Regions from separate parts of the Tepidibacillus sp. HK-1 genome, predicted to be linked through region 1. Evidence: a T-box and tRNA genes for the amino acid it is inferred to sense, from the RefSeq annotation. Region 1 holds a T-box; the other holds one or more tRNA genes.
What was found. The T-box of region 1 lies ahead of thrS (threonine--tRNA ligase). A T-box ahead of a tRNA ligase gene usually reads a tRNA of that ligase, here a tRNA-Thr.

Region 1 (15,879 bases):
CACTCATTTTTTACACCCCTTTTCCTTTCTATAATAGTCCTCGAGCTGTCATCCAATACATTTCGTTAAATGCATGTTTAAACCAATGGATCATAGCAGATGGTGGAACTGGATTTGGAGGATTTTTATAATCCATATTAATGTAAGTTCCTTCTTCTAGACCTGCTTCGATAAAACAGAAAACTTTTCCATCATAGAAGTGAGTAGGTGTTTGGCCATGAAGTTCTTGCTCAATATTTTTAGCAACATATTCAGACTCATAGTGAGCTGTAGAACCAGCTTTACTAATTTGGATTGCAGTTGCATCTCCAACTACATAAATAGAAGGATCTACTTCAGATTTTAAAGTGTATTGATTAGTCGGAATAAAGCCCATTTCATTACCAAGTTTAGAATCGAAGATAACTTTTGCTCCGCGATGAGGTGGAATTGAAATTAACAGATCAAAGGATTCTTCTTTTCCGTCCTTGGAAGTAAGAATCTTTCTCGCTGGATCTACTTTTGCAGGCACGAATTGAGTAACATAACGGATATTACGTTTTTCAAGTTCAGGTTTTAACCATTTAGCAACCTTAACTGCCTGATGAACTTCCTCAAGCGGATAGGTATAAACGAGCTCAACCTTTTCTCGAATACCTTTCTTTTCAAAGAATTCATGTAACATTAAATACAATTCAATAGGTGCAACTGGGCATTTATGAGGTTGGCCAAGTGTAATAACGATCTTACCACCTTGGAAGTTTGTGATTTTTTCTCTTAGTTTAAGAGCACCCTCCATTGTATAGAAGTCATCACCAGCTTCAGGTAAGCCAGGAATTAAGTCGAAACGAGGAATTGCACCTGTACCGATGACTAAATAATCATAAGTGAAGTCACCTTTGTTTGTTTTGATTACTTTTTTATTTTTGTCGATCAATGTTGCATCAGCGATGACGAGGTTTACATGTGGATGTACTAAAGCTTTCTGTTTTTTTACATAATGCTCAGGATTTTGCAAACCAAAAGCAATGAAGAGATAACCTGGTTGATAGATATGATCCTCTTCTGCAGTAATCATGGTAAGTTTTACTTCACCATTTTTAATTTCGTGATTTAATCCTTTTGCCAAGTGGTTAGCAACCATGGTTCCACCGGTTCCACCACCAAGAATTACAATGTTTTTAGCCATTTTTTTTACCCTCCCTTAACTTTGGTTCTATAAAGAGAATTGCCTAGGCCAAACTTTGTTCAATATTGAACATGGAACAAAGATACCTTAGGCGGTATGTCTCTAACTCATATTTTATACAAGTCTCGATTATTTTTTCAATGATTTTTTTAATAAATACTAATAAGTAATCATTCTTTTCTGAGCGAGAGAACAAAAAATAAATGGATGGGTGATCACATAAGAAAAAATACATTATTTTCATATAATATATTAGCTATCTTTTTAGTTTTCTGAAGGGGGGAAGAATGATGATTGAAATGGGTATTATTATAGCTTTAGCCATGTCTTTAACCCCATTTCTAAGTGATTATATCCATATTCCTAAAAAGCTAAGAGCATGGACTACACTATTGCTTATCGTTTTGCTTAATATAGGGAATGCATTATTATTTGCTGACCATCAAATTATCGAATCAATCAGACAGGGAATAAATGATGGAGTTATTGCAGTTGGTTTATATTCTACAGGCAAGAATACGTTTGAATATATGAAGTCAAAAAAAGATTAAATTGACATTTATTCGTTTTAATGGTATGATAATTGATGTCTCAAAAGAGGTTCGGTAGCTCAGTCGGTAGAGCAGAGGACTGAAAATCCTCGTGTCGGCGGTTCGATTCCGTCCCGAACCACCATTTTTTAAATGAAAAATGGACAACTATTTAAAGTTAATGTTTATTTGCGGACGTGGCTCAGTGGTAGAGCATCGCCTTGCCAAGGCGAGGGTCGCGAGTTCGAATCTCGTCGTCCGCTCCATATATTTGAGCGCAGCTACGTCGATTTTACTTCTAGCAAGCGAATACAGTTGTGCCCTTTAGGGTACTCCATTAACGTGCCGGGGTGGCGGAATTGGCAGACGCACAGGACTTAAAATCCTGCGGTAGGTGACTACCGTACCGGTTCAAGTCCGGTCCTCGGCACCATTAATATATTCAGAGAGTGCACTATATTAATTTTCATTAATTTTCGAGTACGACGTCGAATGACATCATTATCAGATGAATTTCATATTGCAAATAAAATAGTAGCTTTTGATAGCTACTTTTTTATTTAATTTAATTTTACATTTGTTTAATAATTTATCAACAATGTGTCGTTAAAATAAACATGTGACATAGATTTGACCCCACATTATATATGAAAAAGGCGATAGCGCTTGCTATCGCTCATTTTTTTCTGTCATCAATGTCTTCCTAATATTCTTTTCTTCTTATAGCAGAGATAACTCATATGAGTATGGATGAATCATAATAAAAACGGAAAAAATAAAAAAACAGATCAAAATTTACAATTCCTTAACAATTCATTAACGCTAGCTTGATATGGACAAAGTATACTCAAACTTGTAAGGAAAACAAATCAAAAAATTCAAGGGGGCTTTTGAAAGTGAACTTTAAAAAATTAGGCTTACTCTTCCTAGCATTAGTGATTGTCTTTACTTTAGGAGCATGTGCTGCTCAAAATCAACCAAATCAACAAGGCGGAGAACAAACACAGCAAGGTGGAGATGCTGCGGGTAAAGATATACTATTAAACGGAGCTGGTTCCTCTTTCGTTAACCCATTATTACAAAGAATGATTCCAGATTATGCAAATGCTAAAGGTGTTAAAGTAAACTATCAATCAATTGGTAGTGGTGGCGGAATTCAGCAATTGATAAAGAAAACAGTAGATTTTGCTGCATCTGACGCGCCTATGAAAGAAGACGAGATCAATCAAGCAGGTGGAAATGTGCTTCACATTCCAGTAACATTGGGTGGGGTTGCCGTTACTTATAATTTAGAAGGTGTAGATAAATTAAAATTAACTCCACAAGTATTAGGAGAAATTTACACAGGAAAAATTACAAAATGGAATGATAAAAAAATCACCGATATTAATCCAGGTGTAAACTTACCAGATGAAGAGATTAAAGTAACACATCGTTCTGATGGATCAGGAACAACTTATATTTTTACTAGCTACCTAAATGCTGCAGTACCCGAAATTTGGGGTGATAACTTAGTTGGTAAATCAATCGAATGGCCAGTTGAAGGTATTGGTGCAAAAGGTAATGAGGGTGTAGCTGGACAAATTCAAAATGAGCCTGGTACGATTGGTTATGTTGAATTAGCCTACGTTATTGAGAATAAAATGACAGCAGTCGAGCTTCAAAATAAGGATGGCAATTTTGTGGCTCCAACGCTTGAAACAGTTTCTGCCGCAGCTGCTGGAGCAGTAGCAAATATGCCTGAAGATATGAAAATATCTTTAGTAAACCAACCTGGTGCAAATAGTTATCCAATCGTTGGAACAACATGGTTATTGGTTTATGAGAATTCCCCAATGGATAAGGAACGTACTCAACAAGTGGTCGACTTCTTAAAATATGCTGTTACTGAAGGACAAAAATTTGCTGAAGAGTTACAATATGCTCCATTACCAAAAGAAATTCAAGATTTAGATGTTAAACAATTAGACAAAGTTCAAGTGAAATAGTAAAATGACATACGGATGGCAAAAAACCCTAAATAACAGGGTTTTTTGCTGTGTATTTTAGCTTGGTAAGGGGTGTATCGCTTGAAAAAACATTACGGAGACAAAATCTTTAAGGGAATCGCTTATCTATTTGGTTTTTCAGTTATGTTTCTACTTTTCTTAATGATTTATGAAATGTATTCTGGATCGAAGTTATCGATTGCTGAGTTTGGGTGGGATTATATTTTTGACTCGAAATGGAATCCAGTTGAAGAACAATTTGGAGCTTGGCCTTTTATTTATGGGACAGTGGTTTCTTCACTTATTGCACTTCTCATTGCAACGCCGATTAGTGTTGGGATTGGCATCTATTTAGTAGAAATAGCACCTAAATGGGTTCGAAACTCGGTAGGATTTATGATTGAATTATTAGCAGCAATCCCTTCAATTGTGTATGGCTTGTGGGGAATGTTTATTTTAGCTCCATTTTTACGGAACTATATCGCACCTATTTTTATTAATACATTAGGAGAATTTATACCTTATTTTTCAGGTCCGGCGTATGGCGTGAGTTTATTTACAGCTGGTGTGATCTTAGCTATTATGATTATCCCTACAATTGCATCAATTTCAAAAGAAGTAATTGCAACTGTACCAAATACACAACGTGAAGCAGCTCTAGCTTTAGGAGCAACCAAATGGGAAATGATTCGAACAGCTGTTTTAACCTATGCAAGAACGGGAATATTAGGTGGTATGATTATTGGGTTAGGACGAGCAATTGGTGAAACGATGGCAGTAACGATGGTTATCGGGAATAGACCTTCTGTCCCAAAATCTATTTTTGATCCAGCCTATACGATGGCAAGTGTAATAGCCAATGAATTTACTGAAGCTTCATCAAATCTGTACTTATCTGCATTGATTGAAATTGGTTTGGTCTTGTTCGGGGTTACTTTACTTATAAATATTATTGCAAGATTATTGGTTTGGTCAGTTTCAAAAGGAACTCAAGAGGTGAAATGATGAAATCACTTAAGAACAGAAAGATAAAAAGTAAAATAATGGTTATTCTCACAATTATTGCAACAGTAACTGCCTTAATTCCACTGTTTAGTATTTTTGGATATGTTATTATGAAAGGTTTACCTGCATTAAATTTAAGTTTTTTCATTCATACGCCAACTCCCCCTGGAGTTGAAGGTGGTGGAATAGCAAATGCAATCATTGGAACGTTTACTTTAATTTTAATTGCTTCAATTATAGGTATTCCTGTTGGTCTCATGTCAGGGATCTTTTTATCTGAATATGGGAGAAATAGGTTGGGTAAGTCCATTAGTTTTCTTACTGATATTTTAATTGGTGTCCCTTCCATCGTTGTTGGTATTGTCGTCTACACTTTATTAGTCATTTCCATGGGTGGTTTTACAGCGATTGCTGGAGGAGTTGCATTAGCATTTATTATGATTCCTGCGGTTACACGTACAACAGAGGAAATGTTAAAATTAATCCCAAGTGATATTCGCGAAGCTGGATTAGCATTAGGGTTACCTAAATGGAGAGTTATTTTATTCATTGTTTTACCTTCTGCAATGAGGGGAATTGTAACTGGAATTATGTTAGCTGTTGCACGTGTATCTGGAGAAACAGCACCATTATTATTTACGGCGTTTGGAAATATTTATTTTAGCAGAACTTTACTAGAGCCTATGGCTTCTATCCCCGTTCAGGTCTTTAACTATGCGATCTCTCCATATGCAGACTGGAAAGCTCAAGCTTGGGCAGGGGCATTAGTGTTGATCCTTCTAATTTTAGTTCTTAATGTGTCTGCACGTTTTCTCACAAGAAGTAGAGCTTAATTTTTCTAGGGTTCTCGCAAAAGTAATCGGAATACGGTTCGAAGGAGGATGTCACTTTTGTGGGTTATCTTGTGAACTCATCTTACTTATCGTCATACATTAAATGAGGTGGAATCTATGTCAATTCAAGTAAATAATTTGAACGCTTGGTATGGAGATTTTCATGCTATAAGAGATATAAATTTGGATATAAAAGATAAACAAGTTACAGCTTTAATTGGACCGTCTGGTTGTGGGAAATCTACATTTATTCGTACGATCAATCGCATGCATGAAGTGATTGAAGGAGCACGAGTTACTGGTGAAATCATCGTTGATGGCCAAAACATTTATGATACGAATATAGACCCAGTAAGCGTACGCCACCGAATTGGGATGGTTTTTCAGAAACCTAATCCATTCCCGACGATGTCGATTTACGATAATGTGATTGCTGGCTTACGTTTAAATGGAACGAAAAATAAAAAAATCTTAGATGAAAAAGTAGAGACTAGTTTAATTCAGGCTAATCTTTGGGACGAGGTCAAGGATCGTTTAAACAAAAATGCCATGGGGTTATCAGGTGGTCAACAACAACGTCTATGTATTGCTAGAACCTTAGCAGTAGAACCAGATGTAATATTGATGGATGAACCAACATCTGCACTTGACCCGATTTCTACATTAAGAGTTGAAGAATTGGTTCATTCTTTAAAGGATAAGTATACAATCATCATCGTCACTCATAATATGCAACAAGCGGCTCGTGTGTCTGATAAAACTGCCTTTTTCCTAAATGGTGAGTTGATTGAATATGATGATACTGTTAAAATCTTTTCAAACCCTAAAAACCAAAAGACAGAGGATTATATAACTGGTCGTTTTGGTTAATACAAGGAGATGATACACTGTGCAAAGAAAAAGCTTTGATCAAGAATTGAATACTTTGCAACAAAACTTGTTGCAAATGGGTAATCTTGTTGAAGAAGCCATTGAAAAATCCCTTGAATCGTTGTCTAATTTGGATAAAGATTTAGCAAGAAAAGTGGTAGAGGATGATGTTAAGGTAAATGAAATGGAAGATCAAATTGAAACACTTGCCGTTCAATTAGTGGCTACTCAACAACCAGTTGCTAAAGATTTAAGGAAAATTATAGCAGCTATTAAAATTGCAAGTAGTTTAGAAAGAATGGCTGATTTATCAAGAGATATTGCGAAGGTAACGATTCGAATTGAAGAAGACCACTTATTAAAACCCTTAGTTGATATCCCTCAAATGGCGCAAATGGTAAAACAAATGTTAACGAACGGATTAAAATCTTATATTGAGGAAAATGTTGAGTTAGCGTTTGGTTTAGCTGAAATTGATGATAAGGTTGATAAATTGTATAGTACGGTTTTACGTGATTTATTAGAGATTATGACCAAAAAACCTGAAACGCTAAGCCAAGCAATGTTACTCTCATTTGTAGCCAGATATATCGAACGAATTGGAGATCATGCTACAAATATCGGAGAGAGTGTCATTTACTTGGTAAAAGGGAACAAACCAGATTTAAATCTATAGAGAAACTTGACTTTTATCATAGCCATTCTTATAATACTAATTATTAAAAAACTTAGTTAAAAAAATAGTTATATCGACGATGATGAGGACATGAATAATCAAAAACCGGTTTTTAGAGAGAGAATCCTTGGCTGAAAGATTCTTAACCAGGATTGATGATTTACCCCCTTTGAGTCATAATAGTGAAAGAAAAGTAGCTATTATCGGTATTCACCGTTATCAATATGAGCATTTATTAAAATAAATGGAATTTGGGTGGAACCACGGCACAATCGTCCCATAGAGGATGAATGTGCTTTTTTTATTGAAAAAAATTTTTTGCATCAAAATCACTAAAAAGGAGTGTTATGAAGGATGAATAAGATTAAGATTACTTTTCCAGACGGTTCTGTTAAAGAGTTCGACAAGGGTATCACCATCGAAGAGATTGCTGCATCTATAAGCCCAGGTTTAAAGAAAAAGGCCATTGCAGGTAAAGTGAATGGGAAATTGGTAGACCTCTATTTACCAATTGAAGAGGATGCTTCGATAGAAGTAGTAACGTTAGATAGTGAGGATGGGCTTGAAGTCTATCGTCATAGCTCTGCTCATTTATTAGCACAAGCTGTAAATCGTTTGTATCCTATGACAAAATTTGGTATTGGTCCAGTAATCGAAGACGGCTTTTACTACGATATGGATATTCCAGAGCAACTTTCAACAGAGGATTTAGAAAAAATTGAAAGAGAAATGAAGAAAATCATTAAAGAAGACTTACCGATTCGTAGAAAAGTCGTATCACGTGAAGAGGCATTGGAAATTTTCAAAGGAATAAATGATGATTTGAAAGTGGAGATCATCAATGAGTTACCAGAGGATGCTGAAATTACGATTTATGAACAAGGTGAATTCTTTGACCTTTGCCGTGGCCCTCACTTACCATCAACAGGAAAAATTAAAGCGATTAAGTTATTAAGTATCGCTGGTGCTTATTGGAGAGGGGATTCTGATCGCAAAATGTTACAACGAATTTATGGAACCTCTTTCCCTAAAGAAAATCAATTAGAAGATTACTTACATTTCTTAGAAGAAGCAAAAAAACGTGATCATCGCAAACTAGGTCGGGAATTAGAGCTCTATATGTTCTCAGACGAGGCTCCTGGAATGCCATTCTACCTAGAAAATGGAATGATCATTCGTAACCAATTGGAGAATTTCTCAAGAAAACTTCAAGAAGAAGCTGGATATAGAGAGGTTCGTACTCCACTTGTGATGAATCAACGTCTCTGGGAGCAATCAGGACACTGGGAACATTATAAAGAAAATATGTATTTCACTGACGTCGATGATACCAAATTTGCACTAAAACCAATGAATTGCCCAGGTCATATGTTGATTTATAAAAATCAATTACATTCTTATCGCGATCTTCCATTACGTATTGCTGAATTCGGCCAAGTTCATCGCCATGAGTTATCAGGTGCATTAAATGGAATGATGCGGGTTCGTACCTTTACTCAGGATGATGCACATATTTTCGTAAGACCTGATCAGATTGAATCGGAAATTAAAGAAGTTATTAAGTTGATTGATAAAATCTACAGTGTATTTGGTTTTGATTATAAAGTTGAATTATCGACAAGACCAGAAGATTCGATGGGATCTGATGAATTATGGGAGCAAGCAGAGACTGCATTAAAAAATGTATTGGATCATTTAGGGATGGAATACACCATCAATGAAGGAGATGGCGCATTCTATGGCCCAAAAATTGATTTTCATATTCTTGACGCATTGAAGCGTAGCTGGCAATTGGCAACGATTCAGCTTGATTTCCAAATGCCTGAAAAGTTTGATTTACACTATATCGGGGAAGACAATCAGCGTCATCGCCCTGTTGTTATTCATCGTGCGATTATGGGTTCGATTGACCGATTTATTGGGATCATTACAGAACATTATGCCGGTGCATTCCCTACTTGGTTAGCACCTGTTCAAGCAAAACTTCTACCTATAGCTGAACCTCATCATGATTATGCTAAAGAAGTATTAAAAAGAATGCAAGAAAAAGGCATTCGTGTTCAATTAGATGATCGTAACGAAAAGATTGGATATAAGATTCGTGAAGCACAATTACAAAAAGTGCCTTATATGCTTGTCATTGGGGATAAAGAGATGGAGAACGGTACTTTATCTGTTCGTAAGCGTGGAGAAGGGGATCTAGGTGCACAAGCGATTGACCAAGTCATTGCTCAATTGGTTGAACAAATTAATCAGAGAACAAATAACTAACAATCTTTTTATTGTGTTTGACAAATAAGTAACAACTATGGTAATATAATTTAGTAAATTTTTATATAGTGGATATGAAGTAGAAGCGCCCGCTTCTCACCTGATCGACATGGGGTTGACAGGTTTATATGATCGGTGAATCAATGATAGTGTGGGCGCTTGGCGTCTACACTTTTTTACTTTTTTATCCAGGAATGTTTTGGAGGTGGCAGATTATTAGCAAAGAACATTTAATAAATGAGGAAATTCGTGCGCGTGAAGTTCGTGTAGTTGGACCAGATGGAGAACAAATTGGGATTCTTCCGCTTAAAGAAGCGCTTAAATTAGCTGAGGAAAAGAATCTAGATTTGGTAAATGTTGCTCCTACCGCTAAACCGCCAGTTTGTCGTATTATGAACTATGGTAAGTTTAGATATGAGCAAAGCAAGAAAGAAAAAGAAGCTCGCAAAAATCAAAAAGTAATCAATGTTAAAGAGATTAGGCTTAGTCCAACAATTGAAGAAAACGATTTTCAAACGAAACTTCGTAGTGCAATTAAGTTCCTTAAAGCTGGCGATAAAGTGAAATGTAGTATACGTTTCCGTGGGCGTGAAATTGCTCACCAATCGATTGGTGAAAAAGTTTTAGATCGTCTAGCAAAAGAAGTAGAGGATATTTCAGTCATTGAACGCAAGCCTAAGTTAGAAGGCAAAAGTATGATCATGATTTTAGCGCCAAAATAATAGTCGTTATAGATTGGAGGAAATAGTCATGCCAAAAATGAAAACTCATCGTGGAGCTGCAAAACGTTTTAAGAAAACAGGTAGTGGAAAGCTTAAGCGTAGTCATGCATATACAAGCCACCTTTTAGAAGGTAAAAGTCCTAAGCGTGGACGTCAATTACGTAAAAGTGCGGTAGTAAGTAAAGGTGACCAAAAGCGTATTGAGCAAATGTTAACTTACTTATAATCATCGAAAAGATTCGCAATCTAGGAGGGAATAGATATGGCAAGAGTGAAAGGCGGATATGTTAGTCGTCGTCGTCGTAAAAAAATCTTAAAACTTGCTAAAGGTTATTTTGGTTCAAAACACCGTTTATTTAAAACAGCAAAAGCACAAGTAATGAAATCATTGTTATATGCTTATCGTGACCGTCGTCAGCGTAAACGTGACTTCCGTAAATTATGGATTGCACGTATCAATGCAGCTGCACGTATGAATGGTCTTTCATATAGTAAATTTATGCATGGTTTAAAAGTAGCTGGCGTAGATATTAACCGTAAAATGCTAGCTGACTTAGCTGTAAATGATGCAAAAGCATTTGCAGACCTTGCAGAATTAGCAAAAGAAAAAATCAATGCTTAATTTTTATAAAAACACCCTTATGGGGTGTTTTTTTGCAATGGTTTTCTATAGGGAGGATACAATTTGAAGATTATTCTATCGACTTTAAATGCAAAATATATTCATTCTTCATTAGCTTTACGCTATCTTAAAGCATATAGTCAAAATGAATTTCCAGAAATAGAGATTCTTGAATACTCTATTAAAGAACCGTTATTACATATGGTCAGTGAAATTTATCAAAAAGACCCTGATGTGGTAGGCTTCTCTTGTTATATTTGGAATATTGAAGAGACGATTCAGTTGATCCAACTATTAAAAAAAGTGAAACCTGAAGTCAGAATCGTATTAGGTGGTCCTGAGGTTTCCTATGATCTTCTTTATTGGTTTGAAAGAGTACCAGAAATTGATGTCATTGTGGTTGGGGAAGGAGAAGCAACTTTTTTACATCTACTTCAAGCATTAGAAACAAAAAGACCTCTAGATGAAGTTCTAGGGATTGCCTATAGAGAAGGGAAGACCTATCGAGTAAATGCATCACAGCCTAAATTGGATTTGAATGAGATTCCAAGTCCTTATCAAGATTTAGAAGATCTTCAGTCTTTGAAAGATCGAATAGTTTATTTTGAGGCTAGCAGAGGTTGTCCTTTTTCTTGTGCTTATTGTTTATCCTCGATTGAGACAGGTGTCAGATATTTTGAATTAGAGAGGGTAAAGGAAGATCTTCTTCGATTGATCAAAAGCGGTGTCAAGTTAATTAAGTTTGTGGATCGAACCTTTAATATCAATAAGAAATATGCACTTGAAATCTTTCAATTTCTCATCGAAAACCATCAAGGTACTGTATTTCAATTTGAAATTACTGCAGATATTATGAAGCAAGATGTTCTCCAATATTTGATCGACCATGCACCTGAAGGGATCTTACGTTTTGAAATTGGTGTTCAATCAACCAATGATTATACCAATTCCTTAGTTCATCGCCGACAAAACTTTAAAAAGCTTAGTGAAACGGTACTTAAATTAAAAGAAAGTACCAAAATTGATCAGCACTTAGACTTGATTGCAGGACTTCCTGAAGAAGATTATGAATCCTTTCGAAAAACCTTTAACGATGTATTTGAGTTAAGACCAGAGGAATTACAGCTTGGGTTTTTAAAAATGCTAAGAGGAACGACCATTTGGAAGGAAGCAAAAAAATATGGTTATATTTATATGGACAAAGCACCCTATGAAATATTGGCAAACAACGTTCTTTCTTTCTCAGATGTCATTCGGATTAAAAGAGTAGAAGAGGTATTAGATAAATATTGGAATGCACAGCGAATGAATCGAACCATTGAATACTTAATTCGGTATGAATTTACTTCGGCTTTTGACTTCTTTCAGCAGTTCGGAGATTATTGGGAAAGCAAAGGATGGAATCGAATTGGACATCAATTAGAAACCTTATATACAAGGTTAAATGATTTTTTAATCGATACCGGTATTCAACATCTAGAGATAGCTCAGAGCTTGATGAAACTTGATTATTTTCTTAATTTTAATCATAAGCCAAGAAAAACATGGTGGGAATTTACCCTCACCAAAAAAGAACAAAAGGAAATGATGAAAGACCTTATGGAGGATTTAAACCTAAGTGAAAATGAGCTACATAAGCATTTCATGATTGAAGTGGTTCCTATTGATATCGAAGCTTTTTTAACAATAGGTGAAATAAAAGAACAAAATACTTTGCTAGCGGTATATTATAATCCACCTGATAAACCAAAGTATTTTACTAAAAAACGATAGTGTGATAAAATTTCTTTTTAGTGAGACTAAAATGTAGGGGAGGAAAAAACAACGTGCAGAAAACAGTCAATCTTTTAAGGGAGTTCTCCATTCCATTGATCTCCGGAGTTATTGTCGCCTTATTATGGGCAAATCTTTCGCCTCACAGTTATGAGACATTTGTAGAAGGCGAGTTTTTTAGTGGGATTAGCTTTCATTTTTTTGTAAATGATATCTTTATGGTTTTCTTTTTTGCGATTGCTGCTGTAGAGATTGTTCAGAGCTTATCGCCTGGAGGAGATTTGAATCCATTAAAGAAAGCGGTTAATCCACTGATGGCTACAATGGGTGGGGTACTTGGGCCTGTAGCTGTTTATTTACTACTAAATTCAATCATAGGATCTCCAGAGTATTTAAGGGGTTGGGGGATTCCAACAGCAACTGATATTGCACTTGCATGGCTAGTTGCTCGCTTTGTTTTTGGTGATAAACATCCAGCTGTTTCCTTTTTATTATTATTAGCGATTGCAGATGATGCCATCGGGTTAGTGATCATTGCGATTTTTTATCCTGATCCTGTGAATCCAGTAGAACCGATTTGGCTGTTAGTTACCTTAGCAGGGATGGCAATTTCCTTTATATTAAGAAAAAAAGGAGTAACCAATTATTGGCCTTATCTCCTATTAGGTGGAGTTCTTAGTTGGATAGGTTTACACAACGCGCATTTGCATCCTGCACTAGCATTAGTCGTGATTATTCCATTTTTACCAAATCCAAAAGAAGAACATGGGCATTTATTTGAAGATGATGAGACCTCTCATACTACCCTTACGAAATTTGAACATGAGTGGAAAATCTTTGTAGATTTCGGATTATTTATGTTTGGCTTATCCAATGCCGGTGTAGAGTTTTCTGAAATTGGAACAACGACTTGGTTAGTCTTTGTCGGATTACTTGTTGGAAAAACGGTGGGAATCTTTACTTTAGGTTCTATTGCCAAAATGTTAGGTTTCCCATTACCAACAGGTATGGGAATGAAAGAATTATTCCTTGCTGGTGTCATTGCTGCGATGGGATTAACAGTCGCACTCTTTGTAGCAGGGGCTGCATTTACTGATCCAGTGATCCAAGGAGCAGCAAAAATGGGAGCGCTCTTTAGTGCAAGTGCTGCAATTTTTGCCTTTATCCTTGGCAAACTACTAGGTATCAAAAAGATGAAAGAAACGAGTACGCAAAATTAAGTTTTAATGACCCACGTAAAATTAAATTTTACGTTAAATGAAATGAATGATGAAAGGCTCTAAGAGAATTTAAAATGTCCTTTACAAAGGGTACATTTTAATTTAACCTTGGAGTCTTTTTTTGTTATATATGATTTTTCCTTAGGAAATCGTAAATAATATCGAAAGGGAACATTTGGTTGAAAATGTTTTAAAAGTTTTAATCATTCGCTATAATAAGATTGGATAGGAATTCCAATGGAAAAGGGGCGTTAAAATGGAAGATTTGACATTACAAATGTTTAAGGAATTAACTGAAGCACCAGGAGCACCTGGGAATGAAGCAGCTGCTAGAGAAGTGATGAGAAAGTATATCGAACCTTATGCTGATGAGGTTTATACTGATAACTTAGGGAGTTTAATTGCGAGAAAAGGAAATCAGGGTCCTAAAATCTTAATTGCCGGACATTTAGACGAAGTCGCTTTTATGGTAACACGGATTACAGATGATGGATTTATCAAGTTTCAACCCCTTGGCGGTTGGTGGGAACAAGTCATGCTTGCTCAAAGGGTAACGATACATACGAGAAAAGGTGAAGTGATTGGTATCATTGGCTCTAAGCCACCACATATTTTACCACCTGAAGCTAGGAAGAAGCCAGTTGAGAAAAAAGATATGTTTATCGACATTGGAGCAATCAGTAAGGAAGAAGCTGAAGAATTCGGTGTACGTCCTGGAGATTCAATTATACCGGTTTCTCCATTTACAGTAATGAAAAATCCAAAAATGTTAATGGCAAAAGCATGGGATAATCGGATTGGTTGTGCGATTGCAGTAGAAGTGCTTAAACGATTAAAAGATGAACAACACCCTAATACTGTATATGGAGTAGGTACAGTACAGGAAGAAGTGGGTCTTCGTGGTGCACAAACTTCTGTGAATACCGTTCAACCAGATATTGCTTTTGCTATAGATGTAGGAATCGCTGGCGATACTCCAGGGGTTACAGATGATGAAGCAGTAAGTAAAATGGGAAAGGGTCCACAAATCTTATTATTTGATGCGTCTATGGTTCCTCATCGAGGCTTAAGGGATTTTGTCGTTGATATTGCTGAAGAAGAAAACATTCCTTTTCAATATGAAGCATTAGCAGGGGGAGGAACAGATGCAGGGCGTTTTCACTTGTATGGAAAGGGAGTCCCCTCTACAGTAATAGGGATCGCTACACGTTACATTCATAGCCATGCTGCGATTCTTCATCGTGATGATTTTGAACAAGCAGTCAATTTACTTGTGAAAGTCATTAAACGATTAGATGAAAAGACGGTAAAAGAAATCATGGCTAGATAAAAAGAAAGAATGAGTCTCCTCTGTTGGATGGCTCATTCTTTTCCTTCTTCCTCTTTTTCTTTGGTGTTTATATATTTTTACTTAGTGCATCAATCATTTCGTTCTGTGATTGTGAATCACTGTGTTGCCAAATCACTTCAAATAAGACACCTAATCCAGGTAAGGTTTTTTCTTCATGATCTTTAATCGCTGTATTGATCATGTCTTTTAATTGTTCTTCATCTTTTCCTTTTATGTTTTGAATGATAGCTTGACGTAGGTCAATGTTCATCTCTTTAACCTCCTATATTTAATGGTAAGGAAATGGTCACTTTTATGGAATTTTTTTTTAGTATACCCTATATTGATCAAACCATTAGTTTTTAGGAAAAGAGCTTGTAGATATGATATAATATAAAAAAATCATGGTGAAGGGAGTAGCCATATGAGCAAGCAATTTGCAGTGATTGGTTTGGGCAGGTTTGGATCAAGTGTTGCAAAAGAATTGTATGATCTTCATTATGAAGTGATGGCTATAGATATCAATGAAGAAAGGATTCAAGAAAACGTTAACGTGGTTACCCATTGTGTACAAGCTGACTCCACTGACGAAACCGCGTTAAAGGCACTTGGAATCCGCAATTTTGATGTGGTTGTTGTCGCGATCGGACAAAATATTCAGGCCAGTATTTTAACTACTATACTTTTAAAAGAACTAGGTGTAGAAACGATTGTGGTTAAAGCGCAAAATCAATTACATGCAAAAGTATTATATAAAATTGGAGCCTCAAAGGTCGTCTTTCCAGAACGAGATATGGGAGCAAGGGTAGCGCATAATCTGGTTACACCGAATATTTTAGATTACATCGAACTGTCTGATGAATATAGCATC
Region 2 (15,879 bases), on a different contig from region 1:
TTCAGCATAAAAAAAAAGTAGGTTTGTCCTTGATTGAACATAACCTACCTTAGTTTACAGGATTATCTTCTTACATAATTTAATGGGTTTCTATTGCTGCCATTGACCAATACTTCAAAATGTAAATGGGTTCCTGTAGAACGTCCCGTATTTCCCATTACACCGATCTGCTGGCCTTTTGCTACTTTATCTCCACTAGAGACCATGATCTGGCTTAAATGGCCGTATAGGGTTTTCATACCATTTCCATGATCAATGATAATAGCTTTACCGTAAGCACCATTCCAACCAGCAAAAACGACTTTTCCACTATCTGCTGCTTTGATCGTACGATTACTTACTCCAGATATATCGATTCCTTCATGAGTCCTACCCCATCTTGAACCATACTTACTGGTAATAATTCCTCCTACTGTTGGCCATAATAATGTACCAGAACCACGTGAAGGAACAATTTTAGTACCCTTCTTCACAATTTTATCTTTTGCTTCAGAAATAACCGTTTCTTTTAGAATTGTTTTTTGCGTGGTTACTCCATTTTCCTTCAATATCGAGTATTCCACACTTTTCTTACCATCGGAACCTTGTTGTACCACTTTTGTTTGGTTTGAGTACATCGATGAATCCTTTTGATAAACCACTTTGTAAGGAATTCTTTCTTGATTGATCACTGTTTCTTTTGTTTGAACAGTAACAAGCGGAGTTTTGGCTGTAACAATCACTTCGTCACCAATATTGATGAATTCACCTTTAATATTAGGATTCAATTGATATATCTGTTTCGTCGTGATGCCAAATTGTTGGGCAATTCCAGAAAGTGTATCTCCTTGTTTCACAATATATTTTTTCTGTTCTAAGGTCCCTTGTTTTAACAATGTCACCATATCTTCTGCAGATAAAATTTCTGCTGGTGTTACTTTAACCTCTTTGGTAACAACTTCTTCTTTAATTTGAATTTGATCTAACTTTCTAATTTGTTGATTGTTTCCATCAAGAGAAGCTGCTTTTACTTTATCTTTATTCTTGTTTGGAAGAAAAGGCTGTTTGATTTGCTCAAGTATTAAATCTGCTGTTTTTTGATCTTTTACATATCCAACTACTTTTCCATTCACTACGAGTTCAACAGCTGTCGCTTGAATCGAGAAGGCATCTTTTAGAGCACTTAAAGTCTTAGCGTTATCAAACTGGCCTTTAAATTTCTTCTCTTCCTGATATGTAATCTTATTTCCAAAATTTAATGTTATCGTGCTATATGTATTCTGGGCTTGCTTTAAAACTTGCTCTTTCCATTGTTCAACTACTTCTTTATTATTAACAACCCCAACTTCTTTACCATCTAAATAGACGTGATAAAGATTTACGGCATTTGCCTGATAATAGCCTACACCAAAAAGGGTAGTCATAAAAATTGTGCCTGTAATTGAACCAATGATGATTGATCTTTTCTTATTTGATTGAATATATTGTTGTACGGTCTGAACTATTGTTTTTCCCCAATTACTAGCCTTGGTTAAGTCCTTTTGGAATTTACCTTTAAAATCGGTAAATTTATCATTGAACGTCGCCATGACAACCTCCTTTTTATGGAGTTTATTTTTCTCTCTCTCACATAAGAATGTCCTATTTTTAAAGTGGAGCCGACGATGGGACTCGAACCCACGACCTGCTCATTACGAATGAGCTGCTCTACCAGCTGAGCCACATCGGCATGTTTTAAAGCCTCCATATGTTCAAATTTACCATAATATAGCTTGTCACTTCAAGTGGAAAAATCTGAACATTTTTAGAACACTAGTAAAATGTATGCTCTTCAAGCATTCTATATACACTATATTTGAAGGGAGGCAAAATGATGAACCAAAGAAATATATTGGCTTATTTTCGATCTGTTGAAGATGCACAAAAAGCGGCAAGCGAGCTACAGCAATACAATTCAATTGAAACCCAAGTAGATCGAATAGCTTTTTATCCTGGAGACCAATTAAATGATCAGGTAAATCCCATCACAAGTCGATTTGACAGTTTAACTGATTTAACATTAGGTTCATTAGTAAATGATAACGCAGAAGTACTAGCTGCGGCAGATGTCAGTGCAAGTGGAATGGCAGATGGTAATAGAACTGCGATACCACCGAACATTTTACTAACCGTTGTAATGAATGAGGATCAAGCTCCTCAGGTAGAAAACATCATCAAAAAATATAACGGAATGACTTGAGTTTATGTTTCAGAAAATAGAAAAACCTACTTATTAAAGTAGGGAAAGCGGAAAGTATATCATTTTATGGTGGTTCGGGACGGAATCGAACCGCCGACACGAGGATTTTCAGTCCTCTGCTCTACCGACTGAGCTACCGAACCTTATTATAAAAAAACATTAAAATCGCAAAGCTAACGGGATTCCGACGCGTAGCTAGTCCCGTATGGTGACCCGTAGGGGATTCGAACCCCTGTTACCGCCGTGAAAGGGCGGTGTCTTAACCACTTGACCAACGGGCCATACGCATAAAAATGGTGAGCCATACAGGATTCGAACCTGTGACACCCTGATTAAAAGTCAGGTGCTCTACCTGCTGAGCTAATGGCTCACAACTTGTCCTCTTGGACACAAAAAATATATTACCACGATAGAAATTAATATGCAACCTTTTTTGCACATTTTTCGCCAAAAAGATTCTTTATTCTACAAATCCAACTTTCAGAATTAAAAACCCACAAAAGTGATGGCTTCTTTAAAAACTATTGCGATTCCTTTTGTGGGTTCTATGATCATATTGAAAAAAATAGATGGCCTATGCAAATACGCCTTTTATCATATTTGTTTGTTCTCGATTTGGCCCTACTGAGAAGATGGCAATAGGGATTCCAGTGAGTTGGGAAATTCGTTCGATATAATGACGAGCATTTACTGGTAAGTCATTTAAACTACGAACACCGGTAATATCTTCATCCCATCCAGGTAGCTCTTCATAAACAGGCACACATTCAGCTAACACCCTTAAATTGGCGGGGAACTCCTCAATGATTTCTCCGTTATACTTATATGCTTTACAAATTTTTAATGTAGGAATACCTGTCAATACATCAATTGAATTTAAAGATAACTCGGTAATTCCGCTAACACGTCGAGCATGTCTTACAACCACACTATCAAACCAGCCTACTCGTCTAGGTCTTCCTGTCGTTGTTCCATACTCGTTGCCGACTTCACGAATTCGATCACCTATTTCATTATTCAATTCAGTAGGAAATGGCCCATCGCCAACACGAGTCGTATAGGCTTTTGCAACACCTACAACATGATGAATTTTTGTTGGACCTACACCAGAACCAATCGTCACTCCACCTGCCACAGGATTAGATGAAGTGACAAATGGGTAAGTACCTTGATCAATATCAAGCATAACCCCTTGGGCTCCTTCAAATAATACCCTTTTCCCTTGGTCAATGGCATCATTTAAAACGACAGAAGTATCAACCACGTAAGGTCTGATGATTTCACGATATATCGCATATTCCTCTAAAATTTTCTCTGCTTTAAACCCATCTGTTTCATAAAATTTTTCAAATAGACGGTTTTTCTCTTCAAGATTCCTTCTTAATTTTTTTTCAAATTCCTGTTCATCTAACAAATCAGCGATACGAATCCCAACTCTAGCCGCTTTGTCCATATATGCGGGTCCAATTCCTTTACCCGTTGTTCCGATTTTGTTACTACCTTTTCTTTCTTCTTCTACAAGATCCAACTTAATATGGTAAGGCATGATCACATGCGCACGATTACTAATTCTTAAATTCTTTGTACTAAATCCTTGTTCATGAATATAGTTAAGTTCTTGAACTAATGCCTTGGGGTCAATCACCATTCCATTGCCAATCACACATATTTTATCACTATAAAAAATCCCAGATGGTATAAGATGCAGCTTAAATTTCTTTCCATAAATTGTGATCGTATGACCTGCATTATTCCCACCTTGATACCTTGCAACAACTTCCGCTTTTTCAGCTAGATAATCGGTAACCTTTCCTTTTCCTTCGTCTCCCCATTGTGTTCCTACTACAACGACAGTAGACATGGAAACACCTCCAGTTTTTTGTCCTTTAAAAGTCGTATTTCAATACATATAAAGTTTAGCAATGCTTATTCCCCTTGTCAACGACAAATACGAACATTTAATTAAATATATATATTATTATTCGTATTTTTGCTTCATTTTGTTAACGTTTTAAATGATTTTGATAAAAAAAACGAAGGAAACTCTTCTGGAAAATAGAAAGAATCCTTCACTTATTTTTCTTGTTTATTTCGTTTTTATTCTTCATTATGTTGTTCTTTAGCATAATTTACGAATTTATTAAAATTCTTTAAGAATACCAATTCTACTTTACCAACCGGTCCGTTTCTTTGTTTAGCAATAATAATTTCGATAATATTTTGTTTTTCTGTTTCCGGATTATAATAATCATCGCGATACAAAAAAGCAACAATATCTGCATCCTGCTCAATACTACCAGATTCACGGATATCTGATAACATTGGCCTTTTATCTTGTCTTTGTTCTACTGCACGACTTAACTGGGATAATGCGATAATTGGAACATTTAGTTCCCTAGCAATCCCTTTAAGCTGTCTAGAAATCTCCGAGATCTCCTGTTGGCGATTATCAGATTTGCCACGGCCATGGATCAATTGCAAATAGTCAATGACAATAAGGCCTAACCCTTTTTCCACTTTTAATCTTCTACATCTGGAACGGATGTCGTAGACCGTCACACCTGGAGAATCATCAATATATATTGGTGCTTCAGACAAGGTAGTCATGGCCATCGTCAACTTTTGCCAGTCATGCTCTTCCATCATACCAGTACGCAGTTTGTGAGCATCAATATTTCCCTCTGCAGAAATCATCCTTTGGACGAGCTGACTAGCTGACATCTCCAAACTAAAGATCGCAACAACTTCCTTTGCCCTTGCCGCCACATTCTGAGCTACATTTAAAGCAAATGCGGTTTTCCCCACACTAGGTCTAGCTGCTAGGATAATCAAATCAGATTTCTGAAAGCCAGATGTCATTTTATCTAAATCTGTAAACCCAGATGGAATCCCTGTGATATCTCCTTTATGATGGTGCAAGAATTCAATACGATCCAACGTTTCCATCAATACGTCCTTAATCGGAATAAATCCATCTTTTGATCGTTTTTGTGAAATCTCTAGGATACGTTTTTCTGCATCTCCTATGATTTCTCCTATATCATCACTGCCAATATAACCAGTGCTTGCAATTTCCGTTGCTGCACGGATCAATCGCCTTAAAATTGCTTTTTCTTCAACAATTTTGGCGTAATATTCAACATTGGCTGCTGTCGGTACTGCATTTGCTAGGTCTGTAAGGTAAGAAACACCCCCCACTTCCTCTAGCAGCTTTTTAGTTTGTAGATCCGCAGTTAACGTAATCAGATCAACAGGTTCACCCATTTCAGATAACTCGATCATAGATCGATAGATCTTTTGATGAGCACTTCGATAAAAATCATCAGGTGATAGAATCTCCATCACGGTGATTAGCGCTTCTTTTTCTAATAGAATTGCACCTAAAACAGCCTGTTCCGCTTCCACATTTTGCGGTGGAATTCGATCTAAAAAAAGTTCACTCATGAGAGTTCCCCTCTATCTTAGTCTCTATTTTTCTTCGACAACTTGTACTTTAATCGTTGCAGTTACTTCTGGATGAAGTTTTATCAATACTTGAGTATAACCTAAATGACGAATCGGTTCATCTAATAAAATTTTCCTTTTATCAATGTTTATATTTTGTTTTTTTAATTGGTCTGCGATCTGTTTTGTTGTAATTGCACCAAACAATTTACCGCCCTCACCTGCTTTAGAGGGAATAGTAATCGTTATTTTCTCTAGTTCCTCTGCCAATTTCTTTGCATTTGTTAATTCATCCGCTTTTCTTTTTAGTTCACTTTGTTTATGAGCTTCTAACTCTTTTACATTACCTGTTGTCGCTTCTTTGGCTAATCCTTTAGCTATCAAAAAATTTCTAGCGTATCCATCAGATACTTCCTTAATATCACCTTTTTTCCCTTGTCCTTTTACATCCTTTAGCAAGATCACTTTCATATGGTTAATCCTCCTTCTTGTTGATATGTTTGTAATACCTCTATCAATCTTGTTTCTGCTTCTTCAACGGTAACTCCTTCTAACTGAGCAGCAGCATTTGTTAGATGGCCACCGCCTCCCATTCTTTCCATTATTAATTGTACATTTACTTGTCCTAATGAACGTGCACTAATTGAGGTAAGGCCATCGGTGCGAACACTAATAACAAAAGCCGCAAAAATACCACTCATGTTTAATAACGTATCTGCAGCTTGAGCAATCATCAATTGATCGTTTTTCCCTTCAGCTACAGCGATTGCGATATTATCAAAAACAATCCTAGCCCTTTTTACTAATTCTGCCTTTTGAATATATTGCTCGATATCTTCTTTTAAAAGTTTTTGAACTAATATGGGGTCTGCTCCATTTCGCCTTAAAAATGAAGCTGCATCAAAAGTTCTAAAACCTGTTCTGAAGCCAAACCCTTTTGTATCAACCACTACCCCTGCAAGTAATGCAGTTGCCTCTAATGGATCCATAGAAAACTTATCTTTTTGATACTGAAGCAATTCTGTTACAAGTTCACTAGTGGAAGAGGCATAGGGTTCAATATAAATAAGGACTGGATCTTCAACAAATTCTTCTCCACGGCGATGATGGTCGATCACCACAACCCGATCAATCTTTTCAACCAATCTAGGCTCGATCGTCATAGAGGGTTTATGGGTATCAATCATAATAAGTAAGGTTCTTGACGATACCATGCTTAATGCTTTTTCTGGTGTTAAGAAATATTGAGGTAACTCTTTATGATGAGAAACTTCATCTAATAATTTTTCAATCGAAGGATTAGGCTGGTCTAAGACTACATAACCTTTCCGATCATTCACCCGCACAGCTTTTAAAATACCAATTGAAGCACCGATTGCATCCATGTCAGGAGTTTTGTGCCCCATAATTAAGACTATGTCACTTTCTTGAATCAAATCCTTAAGAGCATGAGCGATTACTCTCGCTCTAACCCTTGTTCGTTTCTCAACAGCATTAGATTTTCCACCATAAAAAGATAAACGTTCCCCTACTTTGACCGCCGCTTGGTCTCCACCACGGCCTAATGCAATATCTAAACTGGATTGAGCCATTTGTCCGATCTCAATTAACGAACTTGCCCCTGCGCCAATTCCAATACTTAATGTAAATGGAATTTTGTTATCCTCTGTCATTTCACGTACAATATCTAAAATATCAAAACGAGATTTCTCCATTTGTTCCAATACCTTTTGTGTGGTTACAATAAAAAACTTATCTGAAGTATATCTTCTAATATAAATCCCCAATTTAGAAGCCCAATCATTGATTGTACTTGTGATATTGGTAAGCAATAGACTACGATTTAAATCATCCATTCCTTGTGCTACCTCATCAAAATTGTCTAGGTGGATTATTCCAAAGACCGGTTGTTCGTCCTTATATTGAGATTGGAGATTCTTATATTCTGTCACATCCATTACAAAGATAAGTCTTTCATTCTTACGAAACTCAACTTCATAAATCTTGTCTTGATAATGAATATCTTTCTTTACATTTAATTCTTCTAAATTAATTGTCGAAAATACTTCAGAGACTTTTTTCCCAATCAGATCTTTTTCACCAGTGATCTCTAGGAGATATGAATTGTGCCATTCTATTTTGCCTTCTTCATTAAATAGTAGAACTCCAATAGGCATCTGTTGCAAGACTTCAACCCCAACCTTTTGGATACGATGGGAGAGCGTAGCGATATATTGATTCAATTCTTTTTTAAAGCGAAGCTCAGCCAAATAGGTAAAATAAACTAATCCAAACAAAACCAAACTACCAATGGCAGCAAATAACCAATGATAATAGGCTAAAAATCCAAGTAATATAAGACTAAAAATAAAAGTGAAAATGACATGGAATCCATGCCAACGATTTAATAAGAAATTAGGCATTTGAAAATCAGCCCCTAAACTTTAAGCTTATTTCTTAAATGGAAACCTAGGTCTACCATCCCTAATAGGATCAAAACTTGTGATAAAAAAGGATTTAATATTGCCACAATAGAAACGATAATAGGAATACCCTTCTTAAAGCCTTTCATATGAGCTAAAAAGAAGAGAAAAGATAGCCCTTGAGCCAAAAGAAGCATTTGCAATATTGGATACAAATTACTAACGATTATTTTTAATGTATTGATTTCATAAACTGATTTTATGCTTATTGCAATCATGGTAAGTATATAATAATAAACAATACTTCTAGGAAATCTCCATTCTCTAAACGGAGGAAGTTGTGGTATTGGCGTACCCAATCTTTTCATGATTTTAACTGCAAAAAAATGATTAAAAAGTACAATAATAATCGCTGAGTTAATCAACAAAACAGGTAGTATTAAATCGATCATATCAATGAATCGATGATACATTTCAAAAGTTTGATTGATTTGTTCCTGACTTCCAAGAACACTACCCATATTCTTGACTGTTTCTAAAGATGATCGCATGAGCGTTTTAAATTGTTCTACAAGATCGATTCCAAATAATTGACTTGAAATGATTAAACCAATAATAAAATTAACTAATGTAGTGATTACCCCACCAATAATAGCTGGTAAAGCATGGTCTCCTTTATATAATACACCCATTACGATACCTATGGTTCCAGCAAAAAACACAAAAACTAAACCAAAAAATTGACCAATAAAAAAAGATAAAGCGATATTGATTAGGATGACCCATATTCCTTGTTTCAAGCCATGGCGGTATCCATAGATGATGAAAGGAATTGGCATAAAGAATTGCATAATTCCAATTGGCGTATACATAGACAGTAGAAGAAAGATTAGGGATATCCCTGTGATAATTGAACCTTCTACCATTCCTTTTAAATTCCGCAAAAACAACACCTCTTAGCGTTTTTTCATATATTGTTCCAAAATAGAGAGGTCTCCATACCATTCCTCTATTTCGTGTCCCTCTTTTTGATGATTATGTAACTTTTCCATCACTGCTGAATCAATTTGGTGGAAGGGAATACCAATTCTTCTTGCAAGTACATAAACAGCAATTAATAATCCAGCCATACTATCTATAATATAGGATTCATTGCCATGAAATAAACCTTTAAACAATCCACCAACTCGTTCAATAATTTCAGCCTTTAGCCATTCCATCACTTTCAAATTCTTAGCGATGTGCATGTTGCTGGACTTGTCCAAGAAAATCTACTCCTTTCATCCACAACCTCAGTTTAATTCTCAATCTTATATACTTCAACAAAAAGATTTCTTTTTCCTTCCAAAAGGTTGATTCCATTACAATGAAAGACAAATTACCCATAGATATTGAAAAAGACAGTTTGCTATCAAGCAAAACTGCCTATAAAAAATAGTAACATTATTCAGTAGTAAATGGAAGTAAAGCAATTTGACGTGCACGTTTAATTGCAGCTGTTAATTGGCGTTGATATTTAGCAGAAGTACCAGTTACACGACGAGGTAAAATTTTACCGCGTTCACTGATAAACTTCTTTAGCAAATCTACATCTTTATAGTCAATGTAAGTGATTTTATTCACAGTAAAGTAACATACTTTACGACGTTTTCCGCCACGTTGTTTGCGAGCCATCTTATTCCCTCCTTTAACTGAAAGGTAAATTTAAAATGGTAGATCGTCATCTGATATATCGATAGGACTTCCGTCATCAGCAAAGGGGTCTTGTCCTTTATCATACCGGTCATTTTGATTAAATCCTGAAGTAAACGGATCATTTTTTGGATTGTTAGACGATTCTAGAAAACGAACATTATCCGCTACTACCTCTGTTACGTATACTCGTTTACCCTCATTATTATCATAATGGCGGGTTTGGATACGACCTTCAACAGCTGTTAGGCGGCCCTTCTTTAAATAGTTCGCTACGTTCTCTGCAAGCCCTCTCCATGTAACAATATTGATAAAATCGGCCTCTCTTTGTCCTTGCTGGTTGGTATAATTACGATCCACCGCAAGGGTAAAAGTTGAGACTGCTACTCCACTTGGAGTATATCTTAATTCAGGGTCTCGTGTTAGTCGTCCAATTAAGATGACACGGTTTAACATTATAATTCCCCCTTAAACCTATTTAACATCCTTAACGATCAGAAAACGGATAACACCATCAGTGATTTTTAATACGCGATCTAACTCAGCAACTACACTTGGTTCGGATTGGAAGTTTACTAAAACATAGTAACCTTCATGATATCCTTTAATTTCGTATGCTAAGCGACGCTTACCCATTTCCTCTTGCTTTTCAATTTCGCCACCATTATTAGTAATTAAGCTTTGGAACTTTTCCACTAATTCTTTAGTAGCTTCTTGCTCAAGGTCTGGGCGTAATACATACATCACTTCGTATTTACGCATCAGATTCACCTCCTTCTGGACTTAACGGCCCTATTTCTCTATAGGGCAAGGAGCGAGGTCATAGAACTCGCATTTTTAAATTTTATCATATTTATCTGCCTATAGCAAATGTAATTTAGGATTATACATTAAATCTAAAGTGCATGACATCTCCATCTTTTACTACATAATCTTTCCCCTCTAAACGTAGGAGGCCTTTTTCCTTTGCTTGATTCATTGAACCTGAAGCAACTAAATCCTCATAACCCACGACTTCAGCTCTGATGAAACCCCGTTCAAAATCACTATGAATCACTCCTGCAGCTTGGGGGGCTTTTGTTCCCTTTTTAATCGTCCAAGCTCTGACCTCTTGAACCCCTGCAGTAAAGTAGGTGATTAAACCAAGCAACTTGTAAGCAGCTTGAATCAAACGATCTAATCCTGATTGATTCAGTCCTAATTCTTGTAAAAATAACTGCTTATCTTCACCTTCAAGCTCAGCGATTTCTGATTCTACTTTTGCACTGATTACAATCACTTCTGCTCCTTCATGATTTGCATATTCCTTTACCTTTTGCACATAAGGATTTTGGTCAAAGTTACTCACATCATCTTCACTTACATTTGCTACATATAAGACTGGTTTCATTGTAAGAAGATGAAGGTCTTTAATCAAACTTCTCTCATCTTCATCCAACTCTACACTTCTTGCTGGTTTTTCACTTTCTAAAGCCTTTTGAATCCTTTCAACCACTTCATATTCCAATTGAAATTTCTTTTCACCACTTTTTAGATTCTTCTTTGTCCGTTCCAACCGCTTTTCCACGGTTTCTAAATCGGCCAATATCAATTCTAAATTGATGGTTTCAATATCGCTAATTGGATCTACTTGCCCTGCTACATGGGTAATGTTCTCATCTTCAAAACAACGAACCACATGGGCGATCGCATCAACCTCACGGATATGGGACAAAAATTTGTTTCCTAAACCTTCACCGCGTGAAGCCCCTTTTACTAATCCAGCAATATCTACAAATTCAAAGGCAGTAGGCACGATTCGATTAGGATTTACCATATCAGCTAATACTTGTAATCTTTCATCAGGCACTTCTACCACACCAACGTTCGGATCGATGGTGCAAAATGGATAATTAGCAGATTCTGCACCTGCTTGAGTAATTGCATTAAATAACGTCGATTTCCCTACGTTAGGTAAACCGACGATTCCAGTCGTTAATGGCATTTATTCCTTCACCCCTTGATTATTCGAACATCGTACTGTAAGGATGCTTCATATATACTTCTTAAGTATAAAAAAAAGTATGCCTTAAGTCCACTCTTATAAAAAAGCAAATCAAAAACCACCTTCATCATAGTGAAGATGGTTTTGAAAGCGATTCCATATTTAAGTCTGTGGATTTAACCTACTTTTTTGTCCACCACTTTTTCTACTACATTTCCTATATGAATTCCTGTATTCGCTTTAACCAAGATCTCATCATACTTCGCTGGATCTTCCTTCTTAGAAGATAAGATGGTACCTAAGAAAGCGCCAATAAAGCCTAAAGGAATGGAAACAATACCAGGGTTAGCTAATGGAAAAATTGGGTGCCCTACCAAAATGGCTTTCCCAGCCTCTGGATTCCATATATTTGGTCCGATAGCGATTAAGAGTAATGCACTTAATAAACCAACGATCATCCCTGTAACTGCCCCAGTTGTATTAAATTTTCTCCAATAAATCGTAAAGATAATAACCGGTACGTTTGAGCTTGCAGCTACAGCAAATGCCAAAGCAACCAAGAACGATACGTTTAGGGATTGAGCAAAAAATGCTAAAAGAATTGAAAGTACTGCCACACCGATCGATGCATAGCGAGCAGCCAACATCTGTTCCTTCTCTGTTGCTTGGCCACGGCGAATGATATGACCATAAAAATCATGAGCAAAAGCTGAGGCCGCTGATAGAACTAAGCCAGAGACAACCGCTAAGATCGTTGCAAAGGCTACAGCGGAAACAAAGGCAAATAGGAAGCTTCCTCCAAGTACTTCCGCTAATAATGGAGCAGCCATATTGCCTCCTTTATCAGCAGCAACGATATTGTCATGGCCTACAAATGCTGCAGCACCAAAACCAAGGAACATCGTCATGACATAGAAGATTCCGATTAACCAAGTCGCATAAACGACAGATTTACGAGCAGTAGGTGCATCTTTTACGGTAAAAAAGCGAATTAAAATATGAGGAAGTCCTGCTGTTCCTAACACTAATGCCATATTTAAAGAAATAACATCGATAGGATCCTTAAACTTATTACCCGGATTTAAAAAGATTTCCCCTAATGGAGTAGCTGTTTTCATGTGTTCAAACATATTAGTGAAGCTAAAGTTAAATTTAGCAAATACGATCAAAGAGATAATAAAGGTACCTGCCATTAAAAGCACAGCCTTTGTAATTTGTACCCAGCTAGTGGCATGCATTCCGCCAAATACAACATAAATGGTCATTAGTATTCCAACGATAAGAACAGAAGTAGAATAATTAAGTCCTAAAAGCAGATGAATTAACCCACCAGCACCAACCAATTGAGCAATCATATAGAAAATAGAGATAGAGATGGTATTTAAGGCCGCAAAACCACGTACTTTACGATCATTAAAACGTGCTGCAATCATATCTGCCATGGTGTATTTTCCTAAGTTACGTAGTGGCTCTGCTACAATATAAAGAACAACCAGATAAGCAACCAAATAACCGATACTATAGAAAAATCCATCAAATCCTCCTAAGGCAATGGCTCCGGCGATTCCTAGAAAGGAAGCCGCAGACATATAGTCACCTGCAATCGCAAGACCATTTTGCCAACCCGTTAGTCCCCCACCAGCTGTGTAGAATTCACTCGTTGTTTTGGTTCTCTTAGAAGCATAATAGGTGATCACGAGCGTAATCCCGACAATCACTAAAAAGAGAACAAATGCCGTCGTATTCACTACATTCCACCCCTTTTCAAGACTTTATCTAAGATTCGATTCACATTATCATCAAATTGTGTCGCTTTTCTTGCGTAAATCGTGACTAAAGTCCAAGTCATCACAAATTGGGCAAAAGCAAAAACCCAAGCCCATGTAATGGCTCCTAGCGCAGGGGTGTTGAGCACTTTAGAATAGGCGGTCATAATCGGTAATGTAAAATAAAAAATAAAGAAGAAAATAGATAATGGAACAATAAATTTTTTCTTTTTATTCATCAGTTCTTTAAACGTCTCTGATTTTGAAATGGCAGTGTAATCGATTTGATCCTGATTTTTCATTCACCCTTACCTCCCTCTTTAATCTCCATCTTTTTTTGTTCTATATGTCTATAAATAAGGCCAAACTACCGCACTCTTACCTAGAACCACCTCCTTGTAAAATAATTACTTTGAATTAAATATATCGTTATCTTATGCAAAAAGTCAACAAAAGATTCTGAAAGTTCTAAATAATATGATAATACAATTTGATATAAAAAAAGTAATCCTATCTTAAACCGATGTATGACGGATTACTTCATTTACGTGTTATAAAAATTTTCTTACCCTATTTTCTCTATCATCACTGCACAATCATATAAGATGCTACCATTGCCCATATCGGATTTTCCATTCGAGGTTAATTGATTTACATGTCCACCTAATTCATACCAATATCCTTCTTCGATCATGATTGTGTCCCTATGATAACCCTCTTGAATCTTTACTACTCCTTCAATTTTTCCACGGTCATTATAGACTGATACGGGATCACCATTTTTTAGATGACGATTTGCTGCAATTTCTTTTGAAACCATAACGAAAGGTTTGTTTCCTTTCTTATATAACAAAAATTGATGTTGCGAATGTAATGATCGATTAGGATGAATAGTTAGCAAATGATATGGGTATTTTTCTTTTAACTTTGGTTGTAATTGCACACTATCATTTGGATAGATTATTTTTGCCGTTGCAGGTAATCCTTCTTGTTCTGCTTGTTCTGAATAAAACTCAAACTTTCCTGAAGGTGTAGCAAATACTTTACTCTCCCATGGAATCGCTGGAATAGGTAATTCAATTTGTTGTTTTTCTTTTAATGTTTTTAGATCGATTCCATAGTCATTTAATGATTGAAGTGCAATTTCAAAATATTCTTCAATCGTTTTTTCAAAGCCTTCAAGCCTTAATTTTTTGGCCAATTCTGTCCAAATCTTTAGGTCGGCCCAAGCTTCACCAGGTGGATCAATCAATTTTGGACCATATCTCATCACTCGATGGAACATCGATCCATAATAAATGTCCTCCTCTTCAAAAACAAATGTGGAAGGAAGAATATAATCTGCCATTTTCGCAGTATCAGTCATAAACATATCAATTACAACTTTGATTTCTACTTTATTCAGAGCTTCCATTGTACGAGCTGTTTGTGGTAATTGAGTAACTACATTGCTTCTTGTAATAAACATCATCTTAATAGGTGGATCATTGGCAGCTAAAATTTCTTCTGCCTGTGTAGGTCTTGTGAAGGTACGATAGGCTTCCCTTTTCTCTTCTTCAAGTAATTCTGCCCAGTTAAAGCTTCTACCCACAGCTAAATTTGCATAGTTAACCCCTCCACCAGATATACCAATATTACCGGATAAAGCAACTAATGCATCAATCGCTCGAATGGTATTTCCCCCATTTGCATATCTTTGCATGCCTAAACCAAGAAACGTCATCACTGGCTTTTGTTGAGTATATACATAAGCTAATTTTTGGATCATCTCTATATCGACATTTATTTCCTTGGAAATGTATTCAATATCGATGGTTTGAATTTCTTTTACAAAGTGTTCAAAACCTATTGTATGTTGTTGGATAAATTCTTTGTCATGCCAGCCATTGTCGATGATAATTTTACTCAAGGTGAATGCTAACATCCCATCCATTCCAGGACGAATAGGAACATGCAGATCTGCTTTCTTAGCTATCCCATTTTTAAGTGGATCTATGACGATCAATGAAGTACCATTACTTTTTGCCTCTTGAATAAAGGAATAAAGATGCATATTTGTCGATGTAACATTCCTACCCCAAACCACGATTGTTTTGGCATTGAACACATCCTCAATAGCATGACTTAATGAATTCCCAAAATCATAAGTTTGAGCCTGGATTCCAGCCCCCCAACAAAGACTACCAACGGTTTCTGTCATGCCACCAAAATAATTAAAGAAACGTTTGTCTAATTCCTTTAATAAACCGCTAGAGGAATAATCATAGCTGTGAAGAATGGCTGTTGGACCATATTCCTTTTTTATTTGGAGCATTTTCTCACTGATTTCATTTAATGCTTGCTCCCAAGAAA

Region 2: it encodes a tRNA-Thr, which carries the amino acid that the T-box ahead of thrS (threonine--tRNA ligase) is inferred to sense. The anticodon was not compared.

What each region holds. Positions count from the first base shown of each region.
Region 1 covers NZ_BDGM02000028.1:1,621-17,499, forward strand. Annotated here, with positions in the region: gene BEN26_RS12430 (DUF1641 domain-containing protein) at 1-7, opposite strand, end outside; gene BEN26_RS12435 (NAD(P)/FAD-dependent oxidoreductase) at 29-1,168, opposite strand; gene BEN26_RS12440 (hypothetical protein) at 1,459-1,719, shown strand; tRNA gene BEN26_RS12445 (tRNA-Phe) at 1,768-1,843, shown strand; tRNA gene BEN26_RS12450 (tRNA-Gly) at 1,890-1,964, shown strand; tRNA gene BEN26_RS12455 (tRNA-Leu) at 2,043-2,131, shown strand; gene pstS (phosphate ABC transporter substrate-binding protein PstS) at 2,595-3,686, shown strand; gene pstC (phosphate ABC transporter permease subunit PstC) at 3,759-4,691, shown strand; gene pstA (phosphate ABC transporter permease PstA) at 4,691-5,524, shown strand; gene pstB (phosphate ABC transporter ATP-binding protein PstB) at 5,642-6,394, shown strand; gene phoU (phosphate signaling complex protein PhoU) at 6,414-7,070, shown strand; T-box leader at 7,141-7,353, shown strand; gene thrS (threonine--tRNA ligase) at 7,425-9,341, shown strand; ribosomal protein L20 leader region at 9,413-9,525, shown strand; gene infC (translation initiation factor IF-3) at 9,536-10,063, shown strand; gene rpmI (50S ribosomal protein L35) at 10,092-10,289, shown strand; gene rplT (50S ribosomal protein L20) at 10,326-10,685, shown strand; gene BEN26_RS12505 (B12-binding domain-containing radical SAM protein) at 10,749-12,458, shown strand; gene BEN26_RS12510 (Na+/H+ antiporter NhaA) at 12,512-13,678, shown strand; gene BEN26_RS12515 (M42 family metallopeptidase) at 13,935-15,008, shown strand; gene sspI (small acid-soluble spore protein SspI) at 15,076-15,279, opposite strand; gene BEN26_RS12525 (potassium channel family protein) at 15,433-15,879, shown strand, end outside.
Region 2 covers NZ_BDGM02000012.1:63,875-79,753, forward strand. Annotated here, with positions in the region: gene BEN26_RS07825 (peptidoglycan DD-metalloendopeptidase family protein) at 63-1,568, opposite strand; tRNA gene BEN26_RS07830 (tRNA-Thr) at 1,633-1,708, opposite strand; gene BEN26_RS07835 (hypothetical protein) at 1,853-2,218, shown strand; tRNA gene BEN26_RS07840 (tRNA-Phe) at 2,286-2,361, opposite strand; tRNA gene BEN26_RS07845 (tRNA-Glu) at 2,425-2,499, opposite strand; tRNA gene BEN26_RS07850 (tRNA-Lys) at 2,513-2,588, opposite strand; gene BEN26_RS07855 (adenylosuccinate synthase) at 2,793-4,079, opposite strand; gene dnaB (replicative DNA helicase) at 4,316-5,662, opposite strand; gene rplI (50S ribosomal protein L9) at 5,687-6,133, opposite strand; gene BEN26_RS07870 (DHH family phosphoesterase) at 6,130-8,085, opposite strand; gene BEN26_RS07875 (YybS family protein) at 8,100-9,029, opposite strand; gene BEN26_RS07880 (MazG-like family protein) at 9,042-9,350, opposite strand; gene rpsR (30S ribosomal protein S18) at 9,529-9,759, opposite strand; gene ssb (single-stranded DNA-binding protein) at 9,790-10,233, opposite strand; gene rpsF (30S ribosomal protein S6) at 10,252-10,539, opposite strand; gene ychF (redox-regulated ATPase YchF) at 10,661-11,761, opposite strand; gene BEN26_RS07905 (solute symporter family protein) at 11,938-13,509, opposite strand; gene BEN26_RS07910 (DUF485 domain-containing protein) at 13,509-13,829, opposite strand; gene BEN26_RS07915 (molybdopterin-containing oxidoreductase family protein) at 14,093-15,879, opposite strand, start outside.